DNA from 3 places in the Thauera sinica genome. Region 3 is predicted to be linked to each of the others. Evidence: predicted binding sites of a transcription regulator. Region 3 holds the regulator's gene; each other region holds the start of a gene.
The links. Region 3 encodes HrcA, which represses chaperone genes, less so after heat shock. Its sites were predicted from a motif close to TNTTAGCACTCNNNGNCNNNGAGTGCTAANA; they were not measured.
Positions count from the first base shown of each region.

Region 1: groES (co-chaperone GroES) is a predicted target of HrcA. The motif match lies at 5,869-5,899, and genes of this name have one in related genera.
Region 2: rpoH (RNA polymerase sigma factor RpoH) is a predicted target of HrcA. The motif match lies at 8,464-8,494, and genes of this name have one in related genera.

Region 1 covers NZ_CP023439.1:520,088-530,486, forward strand. The annotation lists gene CCZ27_RS02440 (aldo/keto reductase) at 130-978, shown strand; gene CCZ27_RS02445 (DnaJ family domain-containing protein) at 1,024-1,329, shown strand; gene CCZ27_RS02450 (Lon protease family protein) at 1,380-3,833, opposite strand; gene CCZ27_RS02455 (hypothetical protein) at 4,132-4,707, shown strand; gene CCZ27_RS02460 (CYTH domain-containing protein) at 4,684-5,223, opposite strand; gene CCZ27_RS02465 (hypothetical protein) at 5,332-5,835, shown strand; gene groES (co-chaperone GroES) at 5,984-6,274, shown strand; gene groL (chaperonin GroEL) at 6,329-7,972, shown strand; gene CCZ27_RS02480 (response regulator transcription factor) at 8,273-8,959, shown strand; gene CCZ27_RS02485 (sensor histidine kinase) at 8,934-10,399, shown strand, end outside.
Region 2 covers NZ_CP023439.1:310,321-320,719, forward strand. The annotation lists gene ctaD (cytochrome c oxidase subunit I) at 1-1,058, shown strand, start outside; gene CCZ27_RS24110 (cytochrome oxidase small assembly protein) at 1,234-1,365, shown strand; gene CCZ27_RS01480 (cytochrome c oxidase assembly protein) at 1,362-1,949, shown strand; gene CCZ27_RS01485 (DUF2970 domain-containing protein) at 1,946-2,158, shown strand; gene CCZ27_RS01490 (cytochrome c oxidase subunit 3) at 2,190-3,056, shown strand; gene CCZ27_RS01495 (twin transmembrane helix small protein) at 3,063-3,257, opposite strand; gene CCZ27_RS01500 (SURF1 family protein) at 3,327-4,154, shown strand; gene CCZ27_RS01505 (redox-active disulfide-containing membrane protein) at 4,144-4,791, shown strand; gene CCZ27_RS01510 (COX15/CtaA family protein) at 4,799-5,842, shown strand; gene cyoE (heme o synthase) at 5,856-6,755, shown strand; gene CCZ27_RS01520 (SCO family protein) at 6,867-7,478, shown strand; gene rpoH (RNA polymerase sigma factor RpoH) at 7,585-8,436, opposite strand; gene CCZ27_RS01530 (porin) at 8,756-9,850, shown strand; gene aroE (shikimate dehydrogenase) at 10,023-10,399, shown strand, end outside.
Region 3 covers NZ_CP023439.1:2,577,718-2,588,116, forward strand. The annotation lists gene carA (glutamine-hydrolyzing carbamoyl-phosphate synthase small subunit) at 1-94, opposite strand, end outside; gene dapB (4-hydroxy-tetrahydrodipicolinate reductase) at 309-1,115, opposite strand; gene CCZ27_RS11240 (outer membrane protein assembly factor BamE) at 1,177-1,590, opposite strand; gene fur (ferric iron uptake transcriptional regulator) at 1,734-2,171, shown strand; gene recN (DNA repair protein RecN) at 2,235-3,890, opposite strand; gene CCZ27_RS11255 (NAD kinase) at 3,955-4,839, opposite strand; gene hrcA (heat-inducible transcriptional repressor HrcA) at 4,963-5,991, shown strand; gene hemH (ferrochelatase) at 6,044-7,141, shown strand; gene CCZ27_RS11270 (serine/threonine-protein kinase) at 7,230-8,594, opposite strand; gene CCZ27_RS11275 (TRZ/ATZ family hydrolase) at 8,780-10,099, shown strand; gene CCZ27_RS11280 (OmpA family protein) at 10,203-10,399, shown strand, end outside.

The DNA.
Region 1 (10,399 bases), 2.1 Mb from region 3:
GCGTGCGGCGGCGCGTGCAGCCGGAGGGAGCGCGCCGCCACGATGACCGGGCGGGCGGTCCGGGTCGCCGCGCACGAGAGGATGCGCGGCAGGCGCCGATGGGCGAAACTACAGGCTCACCAACGCAACATGGAAAGGACTACCGTGACCATCGATCCCGCACCCCTCGCCACCCTCGCCAATGGCGTGAAGATGCCCCGGCTCGGCCTCGGCACCTGGCCGATGAACGATGCCGAGGCGGCCGTCACCGTGGCCGACGCGCTGCGCATGGGCTACCGCCTGATCGACACCGCCGAGAACTACGAGAACGAGCGCGGCGTCGGCGAGGGCATCCGCAACTCCGGCGTGAGCCGGGAGGATGTCTTCGTCACCACCAAGTTCAACCGCAAGTGGCACAGCGTGGAGGGTGCGCGCCAGGCGTGCGAGGCAAGCCTGGCGCGGCTGGGGCTGGACTATGTAGACCTGCTGCTGGTGCATTGGCCCAATCCCGACCAGGATCGCTACGTGGAAGCCTTCGAAGGTCTGGTGCGCCTGCTCGAGGCGGGCCTGGTGCGCGCGATCGGCACCTCGAACTTCAAGCCGGCGCACCTGCAGCGGCTCTTCGACAAGGGCATGGTGCCGCACGTCAACCAGATCCAGCTCGACCCCTACCACCGGCGCGACGACCTGGTTGCGATCCACCGCGAGCGCGGCATTGCGACCGAAACCTGGGGGCCGCTCGGGCGCGGCAACCAGATGCTGCTCGATCCCGTCATCACCCGCATCGCCGAGCGCCATGGACGCACGCCGGCCCAGGTGGTGCTGCGCTGGCATGTGCAGCAGGGCTTCATCCCCACGCCGAAATCGTCGGACCCGGCGCGCCTCGCGCAGAACCTCGACGTGTTCGGCTTCGCCCTGGCCGACGACGAGCTGGCGGCGGTGACCGCGCTGGACCGGCCCGATCCGCAGATGTTCGACGCCGACAGCTTCGGCCACTGACCCGGGCCGGGATGCGCGCCCGGGCGGCGCGCGGCGGCCGGTGCGATGAGTTCGATCTTCGAGATCCTTGCCGAGCAGCGCATCGCGGAAGCCATCCGCCGCGGCGAGCTGGACGGCCTGCCGGGGGCGGGAAAGCCGCTGCGGTTCGATGACGAGCCGCTCGTTTCGCCCGAGCAGCGCATGGTCATCCGCATCCTGAAGAATGCCGGCTTCACCCCGGCCGAGGTGACGTTGCGCCGGGAGATCGCCGCGCTGAGGAAGGAGATCGACGCCTTGCCGCAGGGCGAGCGGCGCAGCGTATCGCGGCACAGGCTGGCGTGGCTGCTGCTCCGGCTCGGGAATGGGGCATGACGCGGATGGGCGTGTGATCGGGCCGGCCGTTGCGCGCCGGCCCGGTTGCATCAGGAGCCGGCGCTTCCCGGGCCTTCCGTGGCGGACGCGGCCTTCTTCTCTTCGTCTTCCGGTTGCCGCGAGAACTTCCTGTGCATTGCGGCGAGCTTGCGGAGCCCCTCCGCGATGCGGGCGTTCATCGAGCCTTCGGCCATTTCGCCCTTTTCGTCCGGTTTGCCGGCGGGCAGGCCGGTGAGCAGTTCGAGCGCCTCGTCGACGTCCTGCACCGCCCACACGCGAAAGCGCCCCTCGCGTACCGCGGCCACCACCTCGGGGCGCAGCATCAGGTGGCAGGCGTTGGCGCGCGGGATCAGCACGCCCTGTTCTCCGGTCAGGCCGCGGGCGGCGCAGATGTCGAAGAAGCCTTCGATCTTCTCGTTGATGCCGCCCACCGGCTGCACCACGCCGAACTGGTTCACCGAGCCGGTGACGGCCAGCGACTGCTTCAGCGGTACGCCCGACAGGGCCGACAGCAGGGCGGCAAGCTCGGCCAGCGAGGCGCTGTCGCCCTCGACGCCGCCGTAGGACTGCTCGAATACCAGGCTGGCCTTCAGCGACAGCGGCAGCGTCAGGCCGAAACGCGACGCGACGAAGGACGACAGGATCAGCACGCCCTTGGAATGGATGGGGCCGCCCAGCTTGACTTCGCGCTCGATGTCGACGACTTCGCCTTCGCCGACGCGCACCGTGGCGGTGATGCGCACCGGATGGGCGAAGGTGCTCTCGCCCAGCAGCACGACGGCCAGGCCGTTGATCTGGCCCACGTGCCCGCCGTCGGTGGCGACCAGCAACTGGCCGCGCAGGATGCTGTCGACGTAGCGCTCCCGGATGCGGTCGTTGCGCCGGCGGCGGGCGTCGAGCGCGGCCTCGACGTGCCGCTCTTCGATGCGTGTGGCCTCGGCCTTGGCGGCGAAGTGGTCGGCCTCGCGCATCAGGTCGCTCAGCGGCAGGGTCTGGGTGGTCAGACGCTGGGCATCGCTCGCGAGGCGGGCCGCATGTTCGATGGTGCGCCCCACCGCGGCGGCCGACAGCGGCCGCAGGCCGTCGCGGCGCGCCAGCGTGGCGACCAGACGGGCGTAGGCGGCGGTGTTGTCCGGGCTGCGCTCGATCTCGCTTTCCATGTCGGCGTTGATCTTGAACAGCAGCGGGAACTCGGTGTCGTACTGGCACAGCAGGTAGTAGATCAGGCGCTCGCCGACCAGCACCACCTTGAGGTCCAGCGGCATCGGCTCGGGTTCGAGCTGCACCGTGCTGGTGAGGCCGATGATGTCGGACAGCGACTCGATGCGGATGCGGCCGGCCTTCAGGCAGCGCTTGAGCCCTTCCCAGGCGTACGGCTGCGACAGCACCTTGACCGCGTCGAGCACCAGGAAGCCGCCGTTGGCCCGCTGCAGCGCACCGGCGCGGATCAGCGTGAAGTTGCTCATCAGCGTACCCATGTGCACCACGTGCTCGATGCGGCCGACGAGGTTCTGCAGCGTGGGATGGTCTTCGGACACGACAGGGCGGGTGCCGTCGGCCGGGTTCTCGACCAGCAGGTTCACCAGGTAGCGCTGCACCGAGAGGCTGCCGGAGTAGGTGGTGGTCTCGGTGTCGCCCTCGCTCTGCGAGGATTCGCGCAGCGATTCGCCGGTCTCGACGATGTCCTGCAGTACCGCGTCGAGATAGGCGACGACTTCGGGCAGGTCGGCATAGGCCGGCTTGAGGTCGTCGATCAGGTGGGTCACGGTGATGCGCAGCGCTTCGCTGCCGGCCTGCTTGATGCGGTTCTGCAATTCGCGGCGCCAGCGCGGGAACTCGTTCGTCAGCTTGTGCATGCGCTCGTGCATCGTCTTGATGTGCGCCGCGAGTTCCCGCTGCCGTTCCTCGGGAAGCCGTTCGAATTCCTCCTGCGACAGCGTGGTTCCCTCACCCTTCATCGGCACGAAGGCGAATCCGTGCGGCGTGCGCAGCAGCGCCACGCCGAGTTCGGCGGACTCGCGGCCGAGCGCATGCAGCGCAGCCTCCTCGCGCTGTTTCTGTTCCTCCTGCATCGCCTCGATGCGGCCGCGGTATTCGTCGCTTTGGAATACCGCGGTGATGGCCGGCGCCAGTTCCTCGACGAAGTGCTGCATGTCGTCGCGCAGGCGGGCGCCGCGGCCGCAGGGCAGCCGCAGCAGGTCGGGCCGGGCGGCGTCGGCGAAGTTGTAGACGTGGCACCAGTCCGCCGGGCGATCCCCGTTGCGCCGCTCGTCCTCGAGCAACTGGTCGACGATCGCGTGGCGGCCGCTACCCGTCTCGCCGAGCACGAACAGGTTGTAACCGGTGTGCCGGATGTCGAGGCCGAGCCGCAGCGCTTCGACGGCGCGTGCGTGGATCAGCGCGGCGTCGAGTTCCGGAAGCTCGTCGGTGTCCCGGAACTGCAGCGACGCCGGATCGCACGCGGTGTAGAGAGCCTGCGGCGGGAGCGAGGTGGACGAGGACATCGGACGCACCTTGTGTGGTTTTTGTGCCAAGCATAACCGTGCCCCCTTGTTGCGGCAAAGCCGCAAGGTGCAGGATTCCGGCGGCGACGGGCGCGGCGGGTTTGCCTGGCGCGAGACCCGGCCAGGCGGGGTCGCCCCGGCACGGCTTCACACGATTCGTGAGCAAGTGCGCGAGACTTTGCCGGCTGCAGTCGCACAATCAACGTCGATAAGCGGAGGATCGCCGCGGCGGTGCCGGAACGGATGTCGGACCGGCGGGCCGGAGCGGCGCACGTGCCGCAGCGCAGCGGGAGGTTCCGTGCGCGACATGAAGCGGGAGAAAAAAATGCTGTCACCAACCACCATCTCCAACTACCAGACGCAGTCGCTGGCCAACGCCAGGGATGCGGCGATGCTCACCTTCGACACGCTGCACCGGCTCGGCGGCCTGTCCCTGCATGCGCTGCAGGCGAGCGCGGACACGTCGCTGCGGCGGGCCATGGCGCCGGCCGGGAGCGCCGGCGATCACAGCATGGCCGAGGAGTTGCGCGGCCTGTTCCACGAATCCCTGCACCTGACGTCGGGCTGGCTGATCGACCTGGTAAAGGTCGCCGAGGCGCAGTGGGGCATATCGCACCGCTGTGCGCACGCGGCCGTACGCGAGTTGCACAAATGGGCGCCGCGTGAACTCGAAACGACCGTCAGTGCACTCGACCTGGCGCTGGATGCTGCCGAAAGCGCCACCGAAAACCTGGCCGATGCCGGCGTGATGGTGGTCAAGCGGCTGGAGGACGAGAGTGAGCTGCTCTGCGCCAGGCCGGTGGAAGCAGGAACCCGGAAGCGCGCGACCGCCGCGCCCCGAGCCGTTCGCTCAATGCGCGGCGATAATCCCTGAAACCCCGGCGGAAAAGCCCGGGGGCGCGGCGAAGTCGGCCGGTTCGAGCGGCCGGACCGGCCCTTCGAACTGGGCCAGGACGTAATTGCCGTAGCGGCGATCGTGCGTGACTTCCTGCCCGATCCAGGGCGGCAGGACGAGCGGCGTCCGCTCGTCCTGCAGTTCGATCTCGGCGATGACGAGGCCCGCATGCCGGCCTTCGAACACGTCGACCTCGAAGGCTTGACTGGCGAAGTCGACGACGTAGCGGGTCTTCTGGATGACGCGGTTGCCGCAGTAGAGCGCCAGCATGTGCTGCGCGTCCGCGACCGGGATGGGGTATTCGAATTCGTCGCGCGACAGGCCCTCGCGCGGACCCTTCAGGGTCAGGAATGCGCGGTCGGCGCGCACGCGTACCCGTGTAGACATGGCGCCGGGTTCCTTTGCCACATAGCCCTGCACGATGCGTTCGCCCTTGCGGCCGTCGAGGAAACGGGTCTCGCAGACGAGGAACTTGCGTTCGATTTCTGTGGCCATGAGGCACCGGGGAAACACGCGGGAATCGAATTGTAGCAAACTGATTCCGATGCGCTGTTGCGGTGCAAAAAGACTTTCTTATGGGCGCAGAAGGGCGGTGCCTGGAACATGCAAGAGACCGATCTGATTTCGCTCGGTGCGGGGGCGCAGTGGCTGTCGGCGCAGACAGGCCGGAACTGGACGCCCGCCCTGCTGATCGACCGTCTCCTTGCGCGCGGCGGGCCCGGGGTGTGCGCACTGCTGCCCAGGGGCTGGGCCTTGCTGAGCGCCGACGACGGTGAGCCGACGCGGCTGGCGCGGGCCAGCGTGTTCCGGGTGGCCGATGGCGAGGATTTCCTCGAACAGTTCGCGATGTTCGGCGACCTGTCGATCGCCGGCGGCATTCCCGGCCGGCTCGTCGATGCTGCGGGCCGCGGTTTTCGCAGCGTCGCGCCGATTCCGGCGGCAATGCTGCGGCTGATGCCGGAGGAACTGCACGCCCTGGCCGCCGCCGCGGGCGCCAGACCGGCTGCCACCTTCATGCGCCGCGTCGCGCAGATGCGCGCCCAGGCGCATGACCGCTCCCGCGATGCATCCGGCCCCGACGCTGGCGGATCCGCCCCGCAGGATTGAGCAGGACTTGAAATCGCGCTACCTCGTCCCTATTATTAGCACTCGTTGGCAGTGAGTGCTAACAGCCCCGTGCGATGTCCGCACGGTAAAAGCGAATTCCCCGGCGGGCTCGTCCCGCAACAGTCGAAACCTGGTAGGAGAGAACCTGATGAAGATTCGTCCCTTGCATGATCGCGTGATCGTCAAGCGCCTTGAGGCAGAACGCAAGACCGCCAGCGGCATCGTGATCCCCGACAGCGCTGGCGAGAAGCCCGACCAGGGCGAAGTGCTGGCCGTCGGCAACGGCAAGATCCTGGACGACGGCAAGGTGCGTCCGATGGCCGTCAAGGTGGGCGACAAGGTGCTGTTCGGCAAGTATGCCGGCCAGGCCGTGAAGGTCGAAGGCGAAGAACTCCTCGTCATGCGCGAGGAAGACATCATGGGTGTGGTCGAGGCTTGAAGCCTCCCGCACGCCCTGGACAGCTAACCGAAACAATTCCGGAGTTCTGAATAAATGGCAGCTAAAGAAGTCAAGTTTGGTGATTCCGCCCGCGAGCGCATGGTCGCCGGCGTCAACATCCTCGCCAACGCCGTCAAGGTGACCCTGGGCCCGAAGGGTCGCAACGTGGTGCTCGAGCGCTCGTTCGGCGCCCCGACCGTGACCAAGGACGGCGTTTCCGTCGCCAAGGAGATCGAACTGAAGGACAAGTTCGAGAACATGGGCGCGCAGATGGTCAAGGAAGTCGCTTCCAAGACTTCGGACATCGCCGGTGACGGCACCACCACCGCGACCGTGCTGGCCCAGTCGATCGTGCGCGAAGGCATGAAGTTCGTCGCCGCCGGCATGAACCCGATGGACCTCAAGCGCGGCATCGACAAGGCCGTCGTGGCCACCGTCGAAGAGCTGAAGAAGCTGTCGAAGCCCTGCTCGACCAACAAGGAAATCGCCCAGGTCGGCGCGATCTCGGCCAACTCCGACAGCGACATCGGCGACATCATCGCCCGCGCCATGGACAAGGTCGGCAAGGAAGGCGTGATCACCGTCGAAGACGGCAAGTCGCTGCAGAACGAACTCGACGTCGTCGAGGGCATGCAGTTCGACCGCGGCTACCTGTCGCCGTACTTCATCAACAACCCGGACAAGCAGGTCGCCATCCTGGAGAACCCGTTCGTCCTGCTGTTCGACAAAAAGATCTCCAACATCCGCGACCTGCTGCCGGTGCTGGAACAAGTCGCCAAGGCCGGCCGTCCGCTGCTGATCATCGCCGAAGACGTCGAAGGCGAAGCGCTCGCCACCCTGGTGGTGAACAACATCCGCGGCATCCTCAAGACCTGCGCCGTCAAGGCCCCGGGCTTCGGCGATCGCCGCAAGGCCATGCTGGAAGACATCGCCATCCTGACCGGCGGCCAGGTCATCGCCGAAGAAGTCGGCCTGACGCTGGAAAAGGCCACGCTGAACGATCTCGGCCAGGCCAAGCGCATTGAAGTGGGCAAGGAAAACACGATCATCATCGACGGCGCCGGCGAAGCCGAGCGCATCGAGGCGCGCGTCAAGCAGATCCGCGTGCAGATCGAGGAAGCCACGTCCGACTACGACCGCGAGAAGCTGCAGGAGCGTGTGGCCAAGCTCGCCGGCGGCGTTGCCGTGATCAAGGTCGGCGCCGCGACCGAAGTCGAGATGAAGGAGAAGAAGGCCCGCGTGGAAGACGCGCTGCATGCCACTCGCGCCGCGGTGGAAGAGGGCATCGTCCCGGGCGGCGGCGTCGCGCTGCTGCGTGCCCGCGCCAACCTGGCCGGCCTGAAGGGCGACAACCACGACCAGGACGCCGGCATCAAGATCGTGCTGCGCGCGATGGAGCAGCCGCTGCGCGAGATCGTCGCCAACGCCGGTGACGAAGCCTCGGTGGTGGTGAACAAGGTCGTCGAGGGTTCCGGCAACTACGGCTTCAACGCCGCCTCCGGCGAGTACGGCGACATGGTCGAGATGGGCGTGCTGGACCCGACCAAGGTCACCCGCACCGCGCTGCAGAACGCCGCTTCCGTCGCCGGCCTGATGCTCACCACCGACTGCATGGTCGGCGAACTGGCCGAAGAGAAGCCCGCCCTGCCCCCGATGGGCGGCATGGGTGGCATGGGCGACATGGGCATGGGCATGTAATTGCCGCGCCCGCAGCCCCGGTGCATCGGGGCTGCAGTCCTGCAGCCATGTGACGACGGCCCCGCCATGTGCGGGGCCGTCGTCCGTTCACGCCTGCGAACGGCGCATCGCCGCGCACCTGCCGGTGCGAGGCGTGTGATAATTCAAACGTCTTGCGGGGAAAAGTCGGCGGGGAGCGGCTGCGGGCCGCTCCCCGGAACGGGCCGCGTGCGGCGCCCGTTCCCGAAGACCGAGCAAAAGGAGAACAGCGGGGGCGACTTTACGGATACCCGCTTACATTCAACTTACATCCGGAATCTCATGCGCATTCTGCTGGCGGAAGACGATCCGGTCATTGCGGACGGCATCGGGCGGGCGCTGCGACGCGGTGGCTATGCGGTCGACCATGTGGCGGACGGGGCGGAGGCGGATACCGCCCTGGCTTCGCAACCCTACGATCTGCTGATCCTCGACCTCGGACTGCCGCGCCTGCCGGGTATCGAGGTGCTCAAGCGCCTGCGCGCGCGCAAGTCCGCGGTACCGGTCCTGATCCTCACCGCCCAGGACGGCGTGGATGACCGTGTGCGCGGGCTCGACGCCGGTGCCGACGACTACCTCACCAAGCCGTTCGCCCTGCCCGAACTCGAGGCGCGCGCGCGTGCGCTGACGCGGCGCGGCACCGGGCAGGCGCGCTGCATCGAGGTCGGGCGGCTCAGCTACGACCAGGCCGACCGGGTGGTGAAGATCGCCGGCCAGGTGGTGGATTTCTCTGCGCGCGAGATCGGCCTGCTCGAGGTCTTCCTGCTGCGGGTGGGCAGGCTGGTGAGCAAGGACCAACTGGTCGACCACCTGTGCGGCTGGGGCGAAGAGGTCTCCAGCAATGCCATCGAGGTCTACGTGCATCGCCTGCGCAAGAAGCTCGAAGACAGCGGCGTACGCATCGTGACGGTGCGCGGCCTCGGCTACTGCCTGGAAAACCCGGATGCGACCCCGGCGGCGAAAATCTGACAGGACTTCCGTACGCGGGCGGGCGTCGGCCCAGCCGAACTCGCTGTTCGGCGAGATTCTCGACTGGATGCTCGCGCCGCTGCTGTTCCTGTGGCCGATCTCCATCATCGTCACGCACAACGTGGCGGACAACATCGCCGGCCAGCCCTACGATCGCGCGCTGGCCGACGCGACGCGCACGCTGGCGCGCTTCGTTGCCGTCGAGAACGGGCAACTGACGATGAGCTTCCCGGCGCCGCCGCGGGCGCTGTTCCGTGCCGACCAGGACGACGTGCTGTACTACCAGGTCACGAACGAATACGGCGAGATGCTGAGCGGCGACGCCGACATCCCGCCTGCGCCGCGGCCGCCGACGCCCATCATCGACGAAGTGCTGTTCCGCGACGAAGTGATACAGGGCGAGGAGGTACGCGTCGCCTACCAGTTCCTGCGCCCGCCGGGCGGCAACGGCTTGCCGATGGTGATCGTGCAACTGGCCGAGACGCGCAACAAGCGCACCGACCTCGCCTCGCGCGTGGTCACCGGCGTGCTGCTGCCGCAGTTCGCCATCATCCCGCTCGCGGTGGTGCTGGTGTGGGTCGGCCTGTCGCGCGGCATCGCGCCGTTGAACCGGCTGCAGAGCCTGATCCGCGTGCGGCGCCCCACCGACCTGTCGCCGGTGGAGCCGGCAAGCGTGCCCGAAGAGGTGCGCCCGCTGATCGTCGCCTACAACGGCATGATGGTGCGCCTGGAGGAAAACCTCCAGGCGCAGCAGCGCTTCATTGCCGATGCCGCGCACCAGATGCGCACGCCGCTGACCGGTCTCAAGATGCAGACCGATCTCGCGCTGCAGGAGACCGACCCCGAGCAACTGCGTCGCTCGCTGGCGCACATCGCCGAAAGCACCGACCGCGCGGCGCACCTCATCAACCAGTTGCTGTCGCTGGCCCGCGCCGAGGCCAGCTTCGAGAAGCTCTACGCCGTCGAGCCGCTCGATCTCGGGGCGGTGGTGCGCGAGGTGGCGCAGGATCTCTTTCCGCGCGCGCTCGCCAAGGGGATCGACCTCGGCGTGGAAGATGCCGGGCAGCGCCTGCAGATCGAAGGCAACCCGGTGCTGCTGCGCGAGATGATCAAGAACCTGATGGACAACGCCATCAAGTACACCCCGCGCGGCGGCAGCGTGACCGCGCGCACGCGGCACGCCGGCGCACCGATCTTCGAGATCGAGGATACGGGCGTCGGCATCCCGGAGGCCGACCGCGAGCGGGTCTTCGAACGCTTCTACCGCGTGCTCGGCAGCGGTGTCGATGGTTCGGGCCTGGGCCTGCCCATCGTGCGCGAAATTGCCGAGCTGCACCGCGCCACCGTTTCGCTGAGCCCCAATCCGGCAGGGAAGGGGACGCTCGCTCAGGTCGTCTTTCCGCGCAGCCAGCGCCAGGTTCCCCCGCCGGTGCACGGCGA
Region 2 (10,399 bases), 2.3 Mb from region 3:
CGATCAACATCATCGTCACCGTGCTCAACATGCGCGCGCCCGGCATGACGATGATGAAGATGCCGCTGTTCTGCTGGACCTGGCTCATCACCGCCTACCTGCTGATCGCAGTGATGCCGGTGCTGGCCGGTGCGGTGACGATGGTCCTGGCCGACCGCCATTTCGGCACCAGCTTCTTCAACGCCGCGGGCGGCGGCGACCCGGTGATGTACCAGCACATCTTCTGGTTCTTCGGCCACCCGGAGGTCTACATCATGATCCTCCCGGCCTTCGGCATCGTCAGCCAGATCATCCCGGCCTTCTCGCGCAAGCCGCTGTTCGGCTACGCGTCGATGGTCTATGCGACGGCGTCGATCGCCATCCTGTCCTTCGCCGTGTGGGCGCACCACATGTTCGCCACCGGCATGCCGGCCGCCGGCCAGCTCTTCTTCATGTACGCCACCATGCTGATCGCCGTGCCCACCGGGGTGAAGGTGTTCAACTGGGTCGCCACCATGTGGCGCGGCGCGCTGAGCTTCGAACCGCCGATGCTGTGGGCCACCGGCTTCATCTTCGTGTTCACGATGGGCGGCTTCACCGGCCTGATCTGCGCCATCGCTCCGATCGACATCCAGGTGCAGGACACCTACTACGTCGTCGCCCACTTCCACTACGTGCTCGTCGCCGGTTCGCTGTTCTCCCTCTTCGCCGGCGCCTACTACTGGCTGCCGAAATGGACCGGGCACATGCCCAGCGAAGCCCTCGGCAAGCTGCACTTCTGGTGCTCCATGGTCTTCTTCAACATCACCTTCTTCCCGATGCACTTCCTGGGGCTCGCCGGCATGCCGCGGCGCATCCCCGACTACGCGCTGCAGTTCGCCGATTTCAACGCCATGGCCTCGGTGGGCGCCTTCGGCTTCGGGCTGTCGCAACTGATCTTCATCGTCGTCGTCGTGAAATGCATCCGTGGCGGCGAACGTGCCGCGGCGCGCTCGTGGGACGGGGCCGAGGGGCTGGAATGGACGGTGCCGTCGCCCGCGCCCTACCACACTTTCGAGGAGGCACCGGTCGTCCGGTGACCGGGGCAGGAGTCCGGAAAACGATGGCCTACCAGCATTCGACGACGCAGCGCCGGCCGGGGCGGGGCATTCACGCCGCCGGCTGCGGAACTCGCCCTCGCTGCGCTCGGTGCTCGGACAGTCCTCGCCGGCTCTGCGAATGCCCCGCCCCGGCCGGCGCGAACCGGAGCCGCGCATGAGCACCCGCGCCGAGATGACGAAACCCGACCGCCGCGCCGCCAACCTTCGTACCGGCCTGCTGCTGGCCGCGGTGGCGCTGGGCTTCTTCCTGTTCGTCATCATCAAGTACAAGGTCTTCGGCCGATGAACCCGCGCGCCGCCGGCAGCCTCGACACCGAAAACCGCCGCCTGCTGCTGCGGCTGGCGCTGTCCGCGCTCGCCATGTTCGGCTTCGGCTTCCTGCTCGTCCCCTTCTACGAAAAGATCTGCGAGGCCACCGGCATCAACAACTTCCTGCGCCCCGAGGCCGAAGCCGGCGCCCGCGCCGCCGCCAACACCCAGGTCGATGCCAGCCGCACCATCCTCGTCCAGTTCGACGCCAACCTGCACGACCTGCCCTGGCGCTTCCAGCCGGTGCAGCGCTCGGTCAGCGTGCATCCGGGCGAACTCGTCCACATCGAATACGAAGTCTCCAACACCCGCGCCGAATCCGTCACCGGCCAGGCGGTGCCCAGCTACGGCCCGCAGGTCGCCGGCCAGTACTTCCGCAAGCTCGACTGCTTCTGCTTCGCGCAGCAGACGCTCGCACCGGGCGAGAAACGCATCATGCCGGTCGTCTTCGTCGTCGATCCGGGGCTCCCCGACGACGTCAACACGATCACGCTTTCCTACACCTTCTTCGAACTGAAAGGGCGCAACGCGATGGCGAACGCCGCAGGGGATGCATCGTGACCGGCGCCCCCAGGCGCGCCGGCTTCCTGGCCACGATGCGTGCCGTGCTGTGGTCCTTCTTCGGCGTGCGCAAGCGCCAGAGCTACATCGACGACGCCGGCTCGCTCAATCCGCTCGCCGTCGTCGTGGCCGGCGTGCTGGCGGGGGCGATCTTCGTCATCGTACTGGTGTTGATCGTGCATTGGATCGTAGGGCGCGCGAGCGCATAGCGGGCACAGGGCCCGAGCGGGAGGCAAAGTCATGAACCAGGCGTCAGGCATGCAGGCGGCGGACCACTACTTCGTCCCCGAACCATCGAAGTATCCGATCATCGGCGCCGTCGCCCTGCTGCTGTTCGGCAGCGGGGCCGCGCTGTGGCTGAACGGCATGCCGGCCGGACGCTGGGTGTTCTTCCTCGGCATCGCCATCCTCGTCTTCATGATGTTCGGCTGGTTCGGCCAGGTCGTGCGCGAATCCGAGGGCGGCAAGTACGGCCGGCGGGTGGACAAGTCCTTCCGCTGGTCCATGGGCTGGTTCATCTTCTCCGAAGTGATGTTCTTCGCCGCCTTCTTCGGCGCGCTGTTCTACGCGCGGGTGCTGTCCGTGCCATGGCTGTCGTCGGGCGACAACGCGTCCATGCTCTGGCAGGGGTACGCGGGCGCGTGGCCGACCGCCGGCCCCTACGCGTCCGACCCGTTCACGCCGATGGAGGCATGGGGCATCCCGGCGATCAACACGCTGATCCTGCTCACCTCGGGCGTCACCCTCACCTGGGCGCACTACGGACTGCTCAACGGCAGGCGCGGCCGGCTCAAGCTCGGTCTGGCGGTCACCATCCTGCTCGGCATCATCTTTCTCTCGCTGCAGGCGTACGAATACGCCCATGCGTATGCGGAACTCAATCTGCGGCTGGACAGCGGCATCTACGGTTCCACCTTCTACCTGCTCACCGGCTTTCACGGCATGCACGTCACGGTGGGGACCATCATGCTCACGGTGATGCTGTTCCGCGCCTTCGCTGGCCATTTCCGGCCGGATCACCACTTCGGCTTCGAGGCCGCCGCGTGGTACTGGCACTTCGTCGACGTGGTGTGGCTGATGCTGTTCGTCGTCGTGTATTGGCTGTGAAGGCCGTCAGAGCCTGCCGTCGATGAGCCCGGTTGCGAACCCCGCCATCAGCGTCGCGAACAGCGCCAGCGACAGGCCGACGCGGATCGCCAGCGCGCGCGCCATCCGGGTGCCGCCGCCGCGGTCGCGCAGCAGGAACAGCAGCGCCGACCCCAGGCTGGCGACGATCATGACGAGGAACAGGATGACGACGATGCGCATGGCCGGGCTCCGGTCGGTGTCGCGGCAGGATGTGTCACGGCAGTGTAATGCGCGTGCGGGAGCGGGCCAATGAATCTGCAGGCCGCCGGCCGTTCCGCAGCGGGGCCGCAGGGCGGCGGGGCGGCTGTGTCCCCGCATGCCGGCCGTGCGGCGCATCGGCAGGCGCGCACTCCGATGCGCCGCGCGCTGCATGCATGGGCGCCCCTCGCCGCCGGCCTGCTGCTGGTCGCCTCGATGGTGTCGCTCGGCAACTGGCAGATGCGCCGGGCGCAGGAGAAGGCGGAACTGCAGCAGCGTTTCGATCTGTCCGCGCGCGGCGGGCCGGTTGCGGTGCGTGCGACCGACCGGCCCGTCGACGGGCAGCCGCTGCGCCTCGAAGGCCGCTGGCTGGCGCAATACACCATTCTTCTCGACAACCGGACGCAGGGCGGGCGCGCCGGCTACCACGTGCTGACTCCGCTGCAACTGACCGACGGTTCCGGCGCGGTGCTCGTCAATCGCGGCTGGCTGGCCGCGGATGCCGACCGCAGCCGCCTGCCCGACGTGCCGTCCCCGGCCGGGCTGCAGCGCGTGGAAGGGCGTATGCAGCCGGTCGAGGCAAAGCCCTTCTTCCTCGGCGGCGAGGTGGCGGAAGGCCGTCGCTGGCAGCATCTCGATCTCGACCGCTACCGCGCCGTCCTCGATGCGGCGGGGCCGCGGCTCGCCGGCTGGACGGTGCAGCAGACCTCCGCATCCGCCGGCGACGGCCTGTCGCGCGACTGGCCGCAGCCGGCCATGAGCGCCGACCGCCACCGTGCCTACGCGCTGCAGTGGTATGCGCTCGCCGGCCTCGCCGCTGCGCTGACCGCCTGGCATGCCGGGCGCCTCTTCACCCGGAAACCCTCCGATGAGCGATAGCCTGATCCTGCCCCGCGCCTCCGTCGCCCCGCCGCCGCCGGGGGCGCGCGCCGCACGGCGCCGCGCGCGCCGCACGCTGATGTTGCTTGCCTTCGTCTGCGTGCTGCCGGTGGCCGCCTCCTACCTCGCCTTCTACGTCTGGCAGCCGCAGGGCCGGGTCAATCACGGCACGCTGCTGCCGCCCGCCGCGCTGCCGGCGACCGTGCTCGACGGCGCGGGCGGCCAGGCCGCGCTGGCACGCAGCGACCTGGAACGCCAATGGACGCTGCTCGTCGCCGCGCCCGCCGCCTGCGACGCGGCATGCGGCCGGGCGCTGTACGTGTCGCGGCAGGCGCGGCTGGCCCAGGCCCAGGACATGGAGCGCGTCGGCCGCGTGTGGCTCATCACCGACGGTGGAGAGCCCGGCGCCCATGCCCTCTCCGGCCATGACGGCCTGCGCCTCGTGCGCGCCGATGCCGCCTGGCTGGCCGCGCTCGGCGGCGCGGCGGCGGGGCAGGTGTTCCTGGCCGATCCGCTCGGCAACGTGATGATGCGCTTCGACGACGACACCGATACCACCCGCACGGCGCGCGGCCTCACCAAGGACCTGCAGCGCCTGCTGAAGTATTCCGCGCTCGGCCGCGGCGGCCGGGAGTGAGCCGGACATGCCGCCCGCGCTGACGCTCTATCGCCGCCTGGTGCTGCTGGCGTTCGGCCTGACGGCCTTCGTCGTCGTGTTCGGCGCCTACGTGCGGCTGTCTGATGCCGGCCTGGGCTGCCCCGACTGGCCCGGCTGCTACGGCAAGCTGAGCCCGGCGCACGCCGCCGGGCAGATCCTCGATGCGCACGAGGCGAATCCGCACGGGCCGGTCAGCATGCCCAAGGCGTGGAAGGAGATGATCCACCGCTATGCGGCCGCCGGCCTCGGCCTGCTGATCATCGCGATCGCCGTCCTCGCATCCCGGCTGGGAGGCCATGCGAAGGTGTCGCGCCGCGTGGCCTGGCTGCTGGTCGGGGTGGTCGCGCTGCAGGGCATGCTGGGCAAATGGACCGTGACGCTGCTGCTCAAGCCCGCCATCGTGACCGCCCACCTGATCGGCGGGCTGACCACGCTTGCGCTGCTGGCATGGCTCGCGTTGCGCGCACTCGGCGTGGAACGGCTGCAGGCGGGCGGCACCGGCGGGGTCGCCCCGCGGCTGTGCCTCGCGGCGCGCCTCGGCCTGGTGCTGCTGATCGCGCAGATCGCCCTGGGCGGCTGGACGAGCACCAACTACGCCGCGCTCGCCTGCACCGATTTCCCCACTTGCCACGGCAGCCTCTGGCCGCAGGCCGACTATGCGAATGCCTTCCACGTGGTGCGCGAGCTGGGCATGACCGCCGACGGCGAACTGCTGTCGAACGCGGCGCTCACTGCCATCCACTGGTCGCACCGCGTGGGCGCATTGCTGGTCGGCGTGGTGCTGCTGGTGCTGGGGGCGACGCTGGCGAAGCGCCAGGGCACCGAGCGGCTCGGCCTTGCGCTGACGGGCGCGCTGCTGCTGCAGGTAACGCTGGGGATCGCCAACGTCAGGCTGTCCCTGCCGCTGGGACTGGCGGCCGCGCACAACGCCGGCGCCGCGCTGCTGCTGGTCCTCATGGTGTCGATCAACTACCGGCTGGCCGCGATGCCGGCGCGCATGCGCCAGCGGTTCGTGGCACTGGTCGGCTGAAGGAGCACGAGCGATGAGAACCCTTGCCCCCGCACACGACGGATTTGCGCGCCGCGCGCGCGCGTTCTACGTGCTGACCAAGCCGCGCGTGAACACGCTGATCGTGTTCTGCGCCGTGATCGGCATGTTCCTCGCCGTGCCCGACGGCCTGCCTGAGCCGTTCGCCGTGTTCTGCGCCACGCTCGGCATCGCCTGCGTCGCCGGCGCCGCCGCGGCCATGAACTGCCTGGTCGAGCAGCACATCGATGCGCGCATGGCCCGCACCCGCGGCCGCCCGCTGCCGCGCGGCGAACTGGCCGCGGGCGAGGTGCTCGCCTTCGCCGGCATGCTGGGCGGCTTCGGCCTCACCATCCTGCACCGCGCCGTCAATCCGCTGACGATGTGGCTGACGCTGGCCACCTTCGTCGGCTATGCCGTCGTCTATACGATCTTCCTCAAGCCGCGCACGCCGCAGAACATCGTCATCGGCGGAGCCTCCGGCGCGATGCCTCCGGTGCTCGGCTGGGCGGCGATCACCGGCGAGGTGTCGGCCGATGCGCTGCTGCTGTTCCTGATCATCTTCGCGTGGACGCCGCCGCACTTCTGGGCGCTGGCCCTCTACCGCACCGACGACTACGCGCGCGCCGGCCTGCCCATGCTGCCGGTCACCCACGGGTCCGAGTTCACCCGGCTGAGCGTGCTGCTCTATACCCTTATCCTCTTCGGCGTGACCCTGCTGCCCTACGCCACGCGGATGTCGGGGATGGTCTATCTCGCCGCCGCGGTCGTGCTCGGCGCGCGCTTCATCCACTACGCCTGGCGCCTCTACCGCGACTACAGCGACGCGCTGGCGCGGCGCACCTTCCGCTTCTCGATCGCCTACCTGTTCGGCCTCTTCGCCGCGCTGCTGGCCGATCACTACCTGCCGTACTGAAGGCGGGCCGGATGGTCCGGCGGCCGCGGCGAATTGACGCAGCGCATTAGCCCCCACCCCGGGCGCCGACTATCATCAGCCCCTGCTGATGAACATGGCCGGAGCCGGAACATGCGTTTGCGTCCCAGGAGTCTTTTCGCGTGGAGTCGTACTTTCGCCGCGCTTGCGTTCGGTGCGGCGCTGCTGGCCGGCTGCGCGCCGTCCGAACCGGCCTTCCGCTCGACCGACATCACCGGCGCCGATTACGGCAAGTCGCTCGCGCTCACCGACCACAACGGCCAGCCCCGCACGCTGGCCGATTTCCGCGGCAAGGTGGTGACGATCTTCTTCGGCTACACCCAGTGCCCGGACGTGTGCCCGACCGCGCTGTCGGGCATGGGCGAGGTCATGCGCCGGCTCGGCACCGATGCCGACCGCGTCCAGGTGCTGTTCGTCACGGTGGACCCGGAGCGCGACACGCAGGCCCTGCTGTCGGAATACGTGCCGGTGTTCGACAAGCGCTTCCTTGGCCTCTACGGCACGCCGGACAAGATCTCCGAAGTGGCGAAGGATTTCCGCGTCTTCTACCGCAAGAGCGGCGACCTGAACGGCCACTACACTGTCGACCACACGGCCGGCACCTACGTCTTCGATCCGAGCGGAAAACTGCGGCTGTACGTGAAGCACGCCGAAGACCCGGCGCTCATCGCCGGCGACATCGAGGCGCTGCTGGCGGGGAAGTGAGCGTATCGCCCGGGCGGGCGATGCGTGGGTGTCGGCCCGCCGGCCCGGGCGACGGCCGGTCGGGGCAAGGCAATGGAATCAAGCGGGATGAGCGGCGACTTGCCGCTCACACCATCGCCGCCAGCACCCCTCGCATCTTCTGCATCGCCTTCGCCTCGATCTGGCGGATGCGTTCGGCCGACACGCCGTATTCGGCGGCAAGCTCATGCAGCGTGGCGGCGTCGCCTTCGGCGAGCCAGCGGCGTTCGACGATGCGGCGGCTGCGCTCGTCCAGGCTGGCAAGCGCCTCGCGCAGGCCGGTGTCCTGCAGGCGGGCGAGTTGGGTCTGCTCCAGCACCTCCGAGGGCTCCGCATGCGGGTCGGGCAGGTAGGCGACGGGGGCGAAGCGTTCGTCTTCGTCGTCGCTGCTGCCTTCGAGCGGAATGTCGCGGCCCGACAGGCGGGTTTCCATCTCCACCACTTCCTCGGGCTTGACGCCGAGGCGGGCGGCGATCGAACGCACTTCGGACGGCTGCAGGGTCGCGGTGTCCTGCTTCATGCCGCGCAGGTTGAAGAACAGTTTGCGCTGCGCCTTGGTCGTGGCGATCTTCACCAGACGCCAGTTCTTCACGATGTATTCGTGGATCTCGGCCTTTATCCAGTGCATCGCGAAGGACACGAGGCGCACGCCGCGCGCCGGGTCGAAACGCTTCACCGCCTTCATCAGGCCGATGTTGCCTTCCTGGATCAGGTCGGCGTGCGGCAGGCCGTAGCCCAGATAGCCGCGCGCGATCGCCACCACCAGCCGCAGGTGCGACATCACCAGTTGCCGCGCCGCCTCGACGTCGCCTTCCTCGCGCAGCCTTCTTGCCAATGCGACTTCCTCCTGCTCGGTGAGCAGCGGGATGCGATTGACCGACTGTATGTACTGATCGATGCTGCCAGCCGACGGAACCGGGAACGACAGGGCGTGGGTCATGGGCTTTGATCCTCCTTGCTCGCACAATCTTAGCACTCGGTGCATGAGAGTGCTAACCGGGGGCCGAGTTCCTCGGCGGCGGCACCGCCGGGAGGGACATCCCGGCCTTTTCCCGATGGCGCCCAGGCGGAGAAATATCGATGCTGGTCTGTTGCACGTCTGCAACAGGCAGGGTCCGATTGTGGTGTTTTTGTGCCGAGTCACTTGCCATGCGCCTTGCCCGCTCAGCACAATCGGCCCAACTTCTCGCCAGAGAGGTGAGCAGGACCGAGGAATCTATCTCTTTCCGGAGTCTGGACTTCAACTTGAGGAGAAACACATGCAGAAGAAACTGATCGCACTGGCCGTCGCTGGCCTGGTTTCGGTTCCGGCCTTTGCGCAGTCCAACGTGACGATCTACGGTATCGTCGACATGGGCTACGTCTATCGCGGCGACAACGTCGTTGATGGCGTCAAGAACCGCAGCGGCATCGATTCGGGCGTCGCCAACGGCAGCCGCATCGGCTTCAAGGGTACGGAAGACCTGGGCAACGGCCTGAAGGCCGGCTTCGTGCTGGAGCAGGGCATCCTGGCGGATACCGGTACCTCGGCGCAGGGCGGCAGGACTTTCGGCCGCCAGTCCTTCGTCTCCCTGGGCGGCAACTTCGGCACCGTGGCGCTGGGCCGCCAGTACGCGCCCGGCTACCTGCTGCTGGATTCGATCGATCCGTTCTCGACCGGTACCGTCGGCCAGTCGAACAACGTCTACCTCGGTGAGGTCCGTCTCGACAACCTGCTGGCCTACGTGTCGCCGACCTGGAGCGGCTTCTCCTTCAGCGCCGGCTACACGCTGAGCGCCTACGGCAACGAATCCCTCGGCAACGAAAGCGTGGCCGGCGACGTCCGCGCCTGGGCGATCTCGCCGAAGTACGTCAATGGCCCGCTGACCCTGGGCCTGAACTTCCACGAGATCAAGATGAAGTCCACCGGTGCCGCCGACGGCGACAAGGTCCGCGTTTATGATTTCGGCGGTTCGTACAACTTCGGCGTGGTGAAGCTGGGTGCGATCTACGGCATCCGCAAGGCCGACGGCGTCGACTTCGGCCAGTTCGAGGAGGGCGAGGACTCCAAGCAGTGGCTGGTGGGCGTGACCGTGCCGGTCAGCGCTTCGGGCAACGTGCTGGCGTCGTATGCCCACCGCAAGACGGACATCGCGAACAGCAGCAAAGACGCCAAGGTCAGCCAGTGGGCGATCGGCTACGAGCACTGGCTGTCGAAGCGCACGGGCCTGTACGCGACGTATGCCGACATCAACAACAACAAGGCGGCCGAGCATGCTGGCGACGAGTTCCTGATCGGCTCGGTCGGCGATGCCACCAGCGGTGGCGGCGGCTACCAGCGCGGCTTCAACGTGGGCATCCGCCACTTCTTCTGATCTCGTTTACCGCGAGGCTGGACACGACGGGCGCTGCGGCGCCCGTCGCTGCGTTTACCGCGGCTATGCCGGCGCGGCTCGTGCCGGCGCCGGGCGGCAGGTTTCCTTCGGCGCCGAACGCGGGCAGACTTCGTCCCTCGTCCTCCGATTCGCCCTCCACCGGATCGATACCATGACCGACCGCTACGCCGTCATCGGCAATCCCATCGCGCATTCGAAGTCTCCGGCCATCCACGCCGCCTTCGCGCGCCAGACTGGCCAGGACCTGACCTATGAGGCCATCCTCGGGCCGCTGGACGGGTTTGTGGCGTGCGTGCGGCAGTTCATGCGCGACGGCGGCAAGGGCATGAACGTGACGGTGCCGTTCAAGATCCAGGCCGTCGAGCTGGCCGACCGGCTGACCGAGCGGGCGCGCCACGCACAGGCGGTCAATACGCTGAAATTCGAGGCTGATGGCAGCATCCTCGGCGACAATACCGACGGCGTGGGCATGGTACGCGACATCCGGGACGTCCTGGGCGTGCCGATCGCCGGGCGGCGGGTCCTGCT
Region 3 (10,399 bases):
CTTCGCCAACCGTGCTGCCGACCGCGCCGATGCCCTTGCCATGGAATACCGTCCCATCGGCGAGCGCAAGAAGGGCGGGCAGGGATGCAGTCACGAGAAACTCCTGGATTCAGCCTGGAAATCAAGGGCTGACAACCGATGCCGCCCTCGAAGCTTGCAAAAAAGCGGGACGAGCCCGTAGGCCGATCCCGCTGTCTAGATGTCGCGATTCTACGTTTTTCGGCCGTTCAAGGCAATGTGACGCCGCTGCCCCGCCGATACCGCAGGCCGCGTCGCCCCATGGCCGCGGAACCGGCCGGCCCGATCGTTCAGCGCAGGCCGAGGATGTCCTGCATGTCGAACAACCCGGGCGCACGCCCCGCCACGAAGCGCGCCGCCCTCAGCGAACCGAGCGCGTAGGGCATGCGGCTGCCGGACTTGTGCGTGATCTCGATGCGCTCGCCGATGCCGGCGAACAGCACGGTGTGGTCGCCCACGATGTCGCCGCCGCGGATGGTGGAGAAACCGATGGTCTCGGCCCTGCGCTCGCCGGTCACCCCTTCGCGGCCGTAGATCGCGCAGGCGTCGAGATCCCGCCCCAGCTCGCGCGCGACCACCTCGCCCATGCGCAGCGCCGTGCCGGACGGCGCGTCGACCTTGAAGCGGTGATGCGCCTCGATCACCTCGACGTCGTAGCCTTCGTCGAGGATGCGGGCAGCGACCTCGAGCAGCTTGAACACCGCATTGACGCCGACCGCCATGTTCGGTGCGAAGACCACCGGAATGTCGGTGGCGGCCTGTGCGATGGCCGCCTTGCCCGCCGCATCGAAGCCGGTGGTGCCGATCACCATCGCCTTGCCGAGTTCGCGGGCGATCGCGAGATGGGCGAGCGTGCCCTCCGGGCGGGTGAAGTCGATCACGCAATCGGCCGCGGCGATCGCCGCGCGGAGATCATCGACGATGGCAACGCCGCACGGCGCACCCAGCAGTTCGCCCGCATCGCGCCCGATGTAGGGCGTCCCGGGCCGGTCGAAGGCCGACGCGACGACGACGCCTTCGTCCTCGAGGGCGGCCTCGATCAGCATGCGGCCCATGCGGCCGGACGCGCCGGCGATGGCCAAACGGATAACCGTCATCTTGCAGTTCCTGGAGAGCCGGTGGACGGACGCGGAACGGACGCCCCGCACCGGCGGATGATCAATCTTGCGGCGTGGCCGGGACTTCGACGACGCGGCTGCGCTCGCCGCGCCCCGTCTCCGCCGCAGCCTGCGCATTGCCGGCCTGCACGTCGCCCTCGATGCGGTCGAGCCTGTCGTCGACGAAGAAGACGGAGATGACCCGCTGCTGCGCCTCGGCCTGCCCGGGCTTGAACCGATAGACGTAGTCCCAGCGATCGTTGCGGAAGACATCGACGACCAGCGGCGTGCCGAGGACGAAGCGCACCTGCTCGCGCGTCATGCCCTTTTTGAGCTGGGCGACCATGTCCTGGTCGACGTAGTTGCCCTGGCGAACGTCGATCTTGTAGGGATTGACCTTGCTCACGATTGTGTCGAAGGAGCAGCCGGCAAGCAGGCTTGCGGCGACGAGCGCCGGAAACAGGAGAGGACGCATGAAGAGGAGTCGGATGAAGGCGCCCGCTGGGGAGCGCAGGTTCTCATTGGGGGGTAAAAAATATAACATAGGGCAAGTCGGCCTTTCGCCGAACTTCGCGCATTCTCCGACTGCGCGTCACCTCGCCATCCGTATGGACAGCCATGTCAGAGAATTCCAAGAGCCTGAAGAGCATAGGCTTGAAGGCGACCTACCCACGCCTGAAGATCCTGGACCTGTTCCAGAGCGCGGAGCAGCGCCACCTCACCGCCGAAGACGTCTATCGCCTGCTGATCAGCGAGGGCATGGACATCGGGCTGGCGACGGTCTATCGCGTGCTGACCCAGTTCGAGCAGGCCGGATTGCTGGAGCGCCATTACTTCGAATCCGGCAAGGCGGTCTTCGAACTCAACCAGGGCAATCACCACGACCACCTCGTCTGCCTGCAATGCGGCAAGGTGGAAGAGTTCTACGACCCCGAGATCGAACAGCGCCAGAAACGCATTGCCGAAGAGCGCGGCTTCACCATCAAGGAGCACGCGCTGTATCTGTACGCCGACTGCGTCCGCAAGGACTGCCCCAACCGCGGCGGCGGCTCCTGACCCGCCCCGGCGCGCACGCCCCGTCGGCGAAGCCGCCTGCTACCGCGGCCCGCATCCAGCCCTTCAGCGCTGCCCCAGCATCTCCGCCGCGTGGTCGCGCGTGGTCGCGGTGATGTTCACGCCGCCCAGCATGCGCGCGATCTCCTCGATGCGCTCCTCGCTGGAAAGCGGCGTCACCTCGCTGAGCGTCTGCCCTCCCCGCTCCACCTTGGCGATCCGCCACTGCCAGTCGGCACACGCAGCGACCTGCGGCAGGTGGGTGACGCACAGAACCTGGCGCTCCCGTCCGAGACGGGCGAGCAGCTTGCCGACGATCTCCGCCACACGCCCGCCGATACCGACGTCCACCTCGTCGAAGATCAGCGTCGGCGTGGCCGAGTCGCGGCTCGTCATGACCTGGATGGCGAGGCCGATCCGCGACAGCTCCCCGCCGGAGGCGACCTTGGCCAGGCTGCGCAGTGCCTGACCCGGATTTGCCGCAACGCGGAATTCCACGATCTCCGCGCCATGCGCGGAGGGCTGGGAAGGTTCGAGCGCCACATCGAAGCGCCCCCCGGCCATCGCGAGCGTCTGCATCGCCTCGGTGATCTCCCTCGACAGCGCCTCGGCCGCGGGCCGGCGCAAGGCGGACAGGCTTGCCGCCGCGGCCCCGAATCGCCCGTACGCCTCGGCCTCGGCCTGCTCCAGTCTGGCCGGGTCCGAGCGCGCCTCCAGCGTGGCCAGGCGTTCGCGCCACTGGCTCATGAGTTCGGGCAGGGCTTCGGGCACCACGCGATACTTGCGCGCAGTATCCATCACCGTCGAGATGCGGCGTTCCACCTCGGCCAGCCGCTGCGGATCGAGATCGAGGCGCTCGCGGTAGCGCCGCAGCGCATGCAGCGCCTCGTCGGCCTGGATCGCGGCGGCCGACAGCAGTTCGCGCACGTCTGCCAGGCCGGGATCGATGTCGGCGAGTTCGGCGACGCGGCCATCGAGATGGCGCAGGATCGCGCAGACCGCGTAGTCGCCCTCGCCCAGGGCGGCCAGGGTTTCGTCGGCGCCTTCCATCAGCCCCGCCGCATGGGCGAGACGGCTGTGCTCAGCATTGAGTTCGTCCCACTCGCTGCCGTCGAAGGCGAGTTCCTCCAGCTCCTTCGATTGCCAGGCGAGCAGTTCGCGCTCGCGCGCCGAGTTTGCCGAGTCCGCCTCCGCCTCGCGCCTGAGGTTGGCGAGCGCCTGCCATTCGCGATGGCAGCGGGCGACTTCCGTCGCGATCGCGCGCGCACCGGCACAGGCATCGAGCAGTTCGCGCTGGGCCTCGGCGCGCAGGAGCGCATGGTGGGCATGCTGGCCGTGGATGTCGGCCAGCCACTCGCCCGCCGCCCGCAGTTGCGCGAGCGTCACCGCGGTACCGTTGATCCAGGCCCGGCTGCGCCCGCCGGCGTCGACCACCCGGCGCAGGATCACCGCCCCCTCCTCGGCCTCCAGCGCCTCATCGGCAAGCCAGGCGGCCAGTCCGCCCTGCTGCGGCAGATCGAACTCGGCGATGATGTCGGCGCGCTCCTGCCCGGCGCGCACGACCCCGGCCTCCGCGCGCCCCCCGAGAGCGAGCCCGAGCGCATCGAGCAGGATCGATTTGCCAGCGCCGGTTTCGCCGGTCAACGCGCCGAATCCTGCGGCGAAATCGAGTTCGAGGCGGTCGACGATGACGAAGTCGCGTATGGTGAGTCGTCGCAGCATGATGTGAGAAAACGAAGGCAGGACTGCAGCAGGATCCGCGCCCGCATCGGCGCGGACGGCGGGTTCAGTTGTGGCGCGGAGCAGCACTCCAGTGCAGCTTTTCGCGCAGCATGGCGTAGTAGCTGTAGCCGACCGGATGCAGCAGGCGCAAGGCGTGCGGCGAGCGGGTGACGCGCACGCAGTCGCCGGCACGCAGATCGAAGCGGGCCTGGCCGTCGAAATGCACGCGTGCATCGTGCGGCAGCAGCAGCGAGATCTCGATGCGGCTGCTGTCCGGCAACGTGACGGGACGTGCCGTCAGGGCATGCGGACAGAGCGGCACGAGCGCGATGCCGCCGACGCTCGGGTGCAGGATCGGACCGTTGGCCGACAGCGCGTAGGCAGTCGATCCGGTCGGGGTGGACAGGATCATGCCATCGGAGCGCTGCGTATAGACGTATTCGCCGTCGATCGCAAGGTCGAACTCGATCATGCGGCCGAGGTCGCCCTTGTTGACGACGACATCGTTCAGCGCGCGGGTCGAGAAGACGCGCACACCGCCACGCAGCACCTCGGCATCGAGCATGAAGCGGGACTCTTCGCCAAACCGCCCCTCGATGATCTCGGCAAGACACGCCAGTGCGTTCGAGCGCGAAATGTCGGTCAGGAAGCCCAACCGCCCGAGGTTGACCCCCACCAGCGGTACCGCGTGCTCGGCAAGGCGGCGGGCCGTGTTGAGCATGGTGCCGTCGCCGCCGACCACCACCGCGAGGTCCGCCTCGGCGCCGATCTGCTCGTAGGCCGCGATCGGGTAGTCTCCCGCACCGCCGATGGAACTTGCCGTACCCTGTTCCATCCATACGTTACGCCCTCGCGAACGCAGGAAACGTGCGATCTCGAGCACGGACTCGGCGACGTCCGGGCTCTGATATTTGCCGATCAGCGCGATGTTGTCGAAGTGCATGCTCATAGCCGCGGATTAAACCATATCCAGCCGACAAAACCGGAAGCCGACGGTCATCTCCCGCACTACCCGCCGCTTACCACGGCCGCCACACTTTCGTAGAATCCCGGCAACAGCCCCGACGCCCACATGAACACGCTCGACACCCGCTCCCAGATCCTGCTCAAGACCTTGATCGAACGCTACATCGCGGAAGGCCAGCCGGTGGGCTCCCGTGCGCTGTCGCGCTTCTCCGGCCTGGAACTGTCGCCGGCCACCGTGCGCAACGTCATGAGCGATCTGGAGGAAGCCGGTTTCATCGCCAGCCCCCACACTTCCGCCGGGCGCGTGCCCACGGCACGCGGCTACCGATTCTTCGTCGATGCGCTGCTCACCGTGCAGCCGCTCGAAAGCGCCCAGGTCCGCGAGCTCAAGGGCCAGTTGCAGCCCGACCAGCCTCAACGGCTGCTGAATTCGGCCTCGCACGTGCTGTCCGGCCTCACGCAGTTCGCCGGCGTCGTGGTGGCACCGCGCAAGGACGCGGTCCGCATCCGTCAGTTCGAGTTCATCAGCCTGTCCGAGACGCGCATCCTGCTGATCATCGTCACCACCGCGGGCGACGTGCAGAACCGCATCCTGCTGACGCGTCGTGCCTATATCGCTGCCGAACTCAGCAGCGCCGCTTCCTACCTGAACGAACATTTCGTCGGCCTTTCCTTCGATGAGATCAGGCACCGGCTGCGGGCCGAACTGCGGCAACTGCGCAGCGACATGACCGAACTGATGACGGCAACGGTGGACGCCGGCTCGGAAGCGGCCGAGGAAACCGCGACCAATTACGTGATCTCCGGCGAAACCAATCTGCTGGAGGTCGAGGACCTGTCGTCCAACATGTCGCGCCTGCGCGAACTCTTCAAGCTCTTCGACCAGAAGACCGGGCTGATGCAGTTGCTGGACCTGTCGAACCGCGCCGAAGGGGTCCAGATCTTCATCGGCGGCGAATCCGGCCTGGCGCCGCTGGATGGATGCAGCGTGATCACCGCGCCCTACGAAGTCGATGGACGGGTGGTGGGGTCGGTCGGCGTCATCGGCCCCACGCGCATGGCCTACGATCGCGTCATCCCCATCGTGGACATCACCGCCAGGCTGCTGTCCAGCGCGCTGTCGTCCAATCACTGACCGGAGCGCGCCGGCGCCCGCTCCGCTGCAAGAACCGAATCCAAGGACCCCCATGGCCCGCTACTGGAGCGAACCCGCCTACGAGCACGACGCGCGCGCGCGCATCGGCGTGCTGCTCGTGAACCTGGGCACGCCCGAAGCCCCTACCGCCCGCGCCCTGCGCCCCTACCTCAAGCAGTTCCTGTCGGACCCTCGCGTGGTGGAAATTCCGCGGGCGGCCTGGTGGCCGATCCTGAACGGCGTCATCCTGAACCTCCGGCCGGCGAAGTCGGCGGAAAAATACGCCAGCATCTGGACGAAAGAAGGCTCGCCGCTCAAGGTGCATACCGAGCGCCAGGCAAAGCTGCTCGCCGCCCGCCTCGCCGAAACCCGCCGCCCCGACCTGGAAGTCGCCTGGGCCATGCGTTACGGCGCGCCGTCGATTCCCGACATGCTGAACGCCCTGCGTGCCCGGGGCTGCACCCGCATCCTGGTGCTGCCGGCCTATCCGCAATACTCGTCGAGCACGACGGGCAGCGCCATCGACGAGGTGGCGCACTGCCTGCGCAACTGGCGCAACCTGCCCGAGATCCGCTACGTGCGCAGCTTCCACGACGATCCGGGGTACATCGCCGCAATCGCGCGGAACATCCGCGAACACTGGGCGCGCCACGGCACACCCGACAAGCTGGTGATGAGCTTCCACGGCATCCCGCGCCGCACCCTCGACCTGGGCGACCCCTATCACTGCGAATGCATGAAGACGGCGCGCCTCGTCTTCGACGCCCTGGAACTGCCGGCCGACCGCGCCGCGGTGACCTTCCAGTCGCGCTTCGGCAAGGCCGAGTGGCTGCAGCCCTACACCCAGCCCACACTCGAAGCACTGGCGAAAAGCGGAACCCGCCGCGTGGACGTGATCTGCCCGGGCTTCGTGTCGGACTGCCTGGAAACCCTGGAGGAAATCGCCATGGAATGCCGCGATGCCTTCCTCGCCCGGGGCGGCAAGACCTTCCACTACATCCCCTGCCTGAACGAACGCGACGACTGGATCTCCGCACTCGCGGACCTAGCCCGGCGCAACCTCGGCAACTGGCTGGAAGCACCGGCGGCGGATGCGGGCGAGATCGCGGCAAGCAGGCAGCGGGCACTCGCGCTGGGCGCCACGCGATAAACGCACGGAGCGTTCAGGCAGCCTGCCGCAGCCGATTGCGCGCGATGCGATGCCTGGGACGCCGGAACACCGGGAGCTGCCAAACGGCTCAGCCGTCCACCAGGCGCAAATCCAGGCTGCCCGTCGCCGTGTATTCACCCACTGCCGCGGCGGGCATGTGCTGCGACAGGGTGCGTGCAATGATTGCAAGCCGGCGCACGACGACCGTAGACACCTGGGTACGGAAACGCTCGACCACCTCGTCGCTGGCAAGCGCCAGCGCGGCCGGATTGATCTCCAGATAGGTCAGCGCTTCGAGCGAAACCACCGACAGCATGTGCCGATGCTCGATGCTGTCGATCCACGCCTGTTCGCCGAAGACCTCGCCTCGGCCGAGTTCGGCCACCTTGCGCCCGCCGACGGAAAGCTCCACGCGGCCATCGAGGACGATCGCAAAGCGCTGGTCGGCCTCGCCCTCGCGAACCAGGGCGATGTTCTTGTCCACCTGCCTCCACGAGCAGATACGCAGCACTTCCCAAAGCTCGACGTCCTCGAACTCGGTAAAGAACGCCAGCTTGCGCAGTTGGTTAAAGCGCTGGGTGTCCGGCGGGACGTAGCTGTCGTCGAGGATCTTGTAGCGCACGGCCGCCAGGTCCTTCGCAAACTCGGCGCCGTTCTTGTAGCGCGAATAGAGATCCTTCTCGAGCGCGCGGCGGATCACCGCATCCATCTGCTCCGGCACGTCCGGATTGAGCTGCGACACCGACGGCGGATCGGCGTTGATGATCTTGTAGATGAGCTGCGCCGGGTTGGTGCCGCGAAAAGGCAGCCGGCCGGTGAGAAGGTGGAACAGCACGACGCCGAGCGAATAGAGATCCGTCTTCTGGTTGAGGGGATATCCCTTGATCTGCTCGGGGCTCATGTAGGCCGGCGACCCCACCCCCATGATGAAGGTCGAATCCGTCTCCACCCGCTTGCTGACGTTCAGCGCGAGGCCGAAATCCGTGATCTTCACGTTGTCCTGGTCGTCGACGAGGATGTTCGCCGGCTTGATGTCGCGATGGACGATCCCCTGGCGATACGCGTGATCCAGGGCCATGCAGCACTTGAACACGATGCCGATCGTGCGGTGGATGGGCAGCAGATGCTCGAACGAGCAATGGCGCTCGAGGGAGGCACCCGGGAAATACTCCATCACCACGTAGGCTTGGCCGGGTTCGATCGACGCATCGTAGATCCGGATGATGTTCGGATGGTCCAGGCGCGTGGCCACCGCCTTCTCGGCCTTCAGCAGCTTGATCAGGCGCCGGTTCCACTTCGCCTCGTCCCGCACCTTGTCGTCGAAGCGGACGTGCTTCAGCGCCACCGGCCGAGGGTCGTCCGGGCCTTCGGCCAGATAGACCACTGCCGTCGCACCGCGCCCGATTTCGCGCAGGATCCGATACCGACCGATTTTCTCCGGCAATCCGTTCATGCCATCCACGCGGCGGACCGACAATGCCCGCGATCAAAAGTCGACGCCCCGATTCTGTCACGAACCCCGCCCGCCCGGCCATGCGAACGCGGTGCCGCCAGCCCCGCCCATGTTGTTCGCGCTTCCGCCGCCGTGCTTAAATCGCCGCACCCTTCCCGCCATTGCGCCCACGCGGAGAACCACGCTTGAACGAACCGGCCGACCTCCTGATCTACGCACGCTGGGTCATTCCCGTCGAACCCGCGCGGGCCGTGCTCCACCATCACGCCGTCGCGGTCCGCTTCGGCCGCATCGCCGCCGTGATGCCGAGCGACCTGGCCCGCCGCACGGTCGATGCCGCCCGCGTCGTCGAACTCCCCGAACACGCGCTGATCCCGGGGCTGGTCAACCTCCACACGCACGCCGCGATGAACCTTCTGCGCGGCATCGCCGACGATCTGCCGCTGATGCGCTGGCTGCAGGAGGCCATCTGGCCCGCCGAGAACAAACACGTTTCCCATTCCTTCGTTCGCGAAGGCACGCTGCTCGCAGCCGTCGAGATGCTGCGCGGCGGCATCACGACGTGCAGCGACATGTACTTCCATCCCGACGCGGCTGCGGAAGCCTTCGATCTGGCAGGCATGCGGGCACGGGTCGGCATCGTTCTGATCGACGTTCCCACGTCCTACGCGGCGGATGCGGACGACTACCTGCGCAAGGGCTTCGCCGCCCGCGACCACTGGAAGAACCACCCGCGGATCGGCTTCACCGTCGCGCCGCATGCGCCCTACACCGTCTCCGACGCCAATCTGCGGCGCGCCCAGACCCTCGCCCATGAACTCGATCTGCCGCTGCACATCCACATCCACGAATCCGAGGGCGAGATCCGCAACTCGCTGGCAGCCCACGGCATGCGCCCGCTGGCCCGGCTGGCGAAGCTCGGCGTCGTGGCGGACAACATGGTGGGCGTGCACGCCGTGCATCTCGACGCGCAGGAAATCGAACTGCTCGCCGGCCACGGCGCCAGCGTCGCCCACTGCCCGACCTCGAACATGAAGCTTGCCAGCGGCATCGCACCCGTCGCCCAGCTGCTCGCCGCGGGCGTCCGCGTCGGGCTGGGCACCGACGGCGCGGCCAGCAACAACCGGCTCGACCTGTTCCAGGAGATGCGGCACGCGGCCCTGCTCGCCAAGGTCGGCAGCAAGGACGCGACGGCCGTGCCGGCCCATGCCGCACTGCACATGGCCACGCTGGCCGGCGCCGAAGCACTGGGCCTGGGGGCGGAAGTCGGCTCCATCGTCCCCGGGAAACGGGCCGACCTCTGCGCGGTGGATCTTGGCGACGCTCTGATGCGGCCCTGCTTCGACCCCATTTCCCATCTCGTGCACGTCGCGGGCCGGGAGCATGTCTCGCACGTCTGGATAGACGGCGAAATCCGCGTGGCTGAAGGCGTTGCGCTGTTGCAAATAAGCGACAAAGAATTGCTCCGAATTGCGACGGTGTGGCAAACTAAGCTCGCTAATTGAACTGGATAAGTAAGTTCGACCTGACGTGGAGACGGCGATTCGTTGCTGTTTTCCTTCTCCAATGCAGTGGCAACTCCGGCGATTCGCCTTCAAAGAGGAAACCATGATCAAACAGACCAAGAAACAGATGCTCATGCTGGCCGCCATCGCTTCGATCGGCCTTACTGCTCCTGTCGCCTACGCTCAGCAGGTGAAGGACGTGGTGGTCGACAGCAAGGGCGAAATCCCGTACGTCATCGATGCCCGCAACGTCGTCGCCCGCAGCGGTACCGGCCTGTGCTGGCGCACCGGCTACTGGAG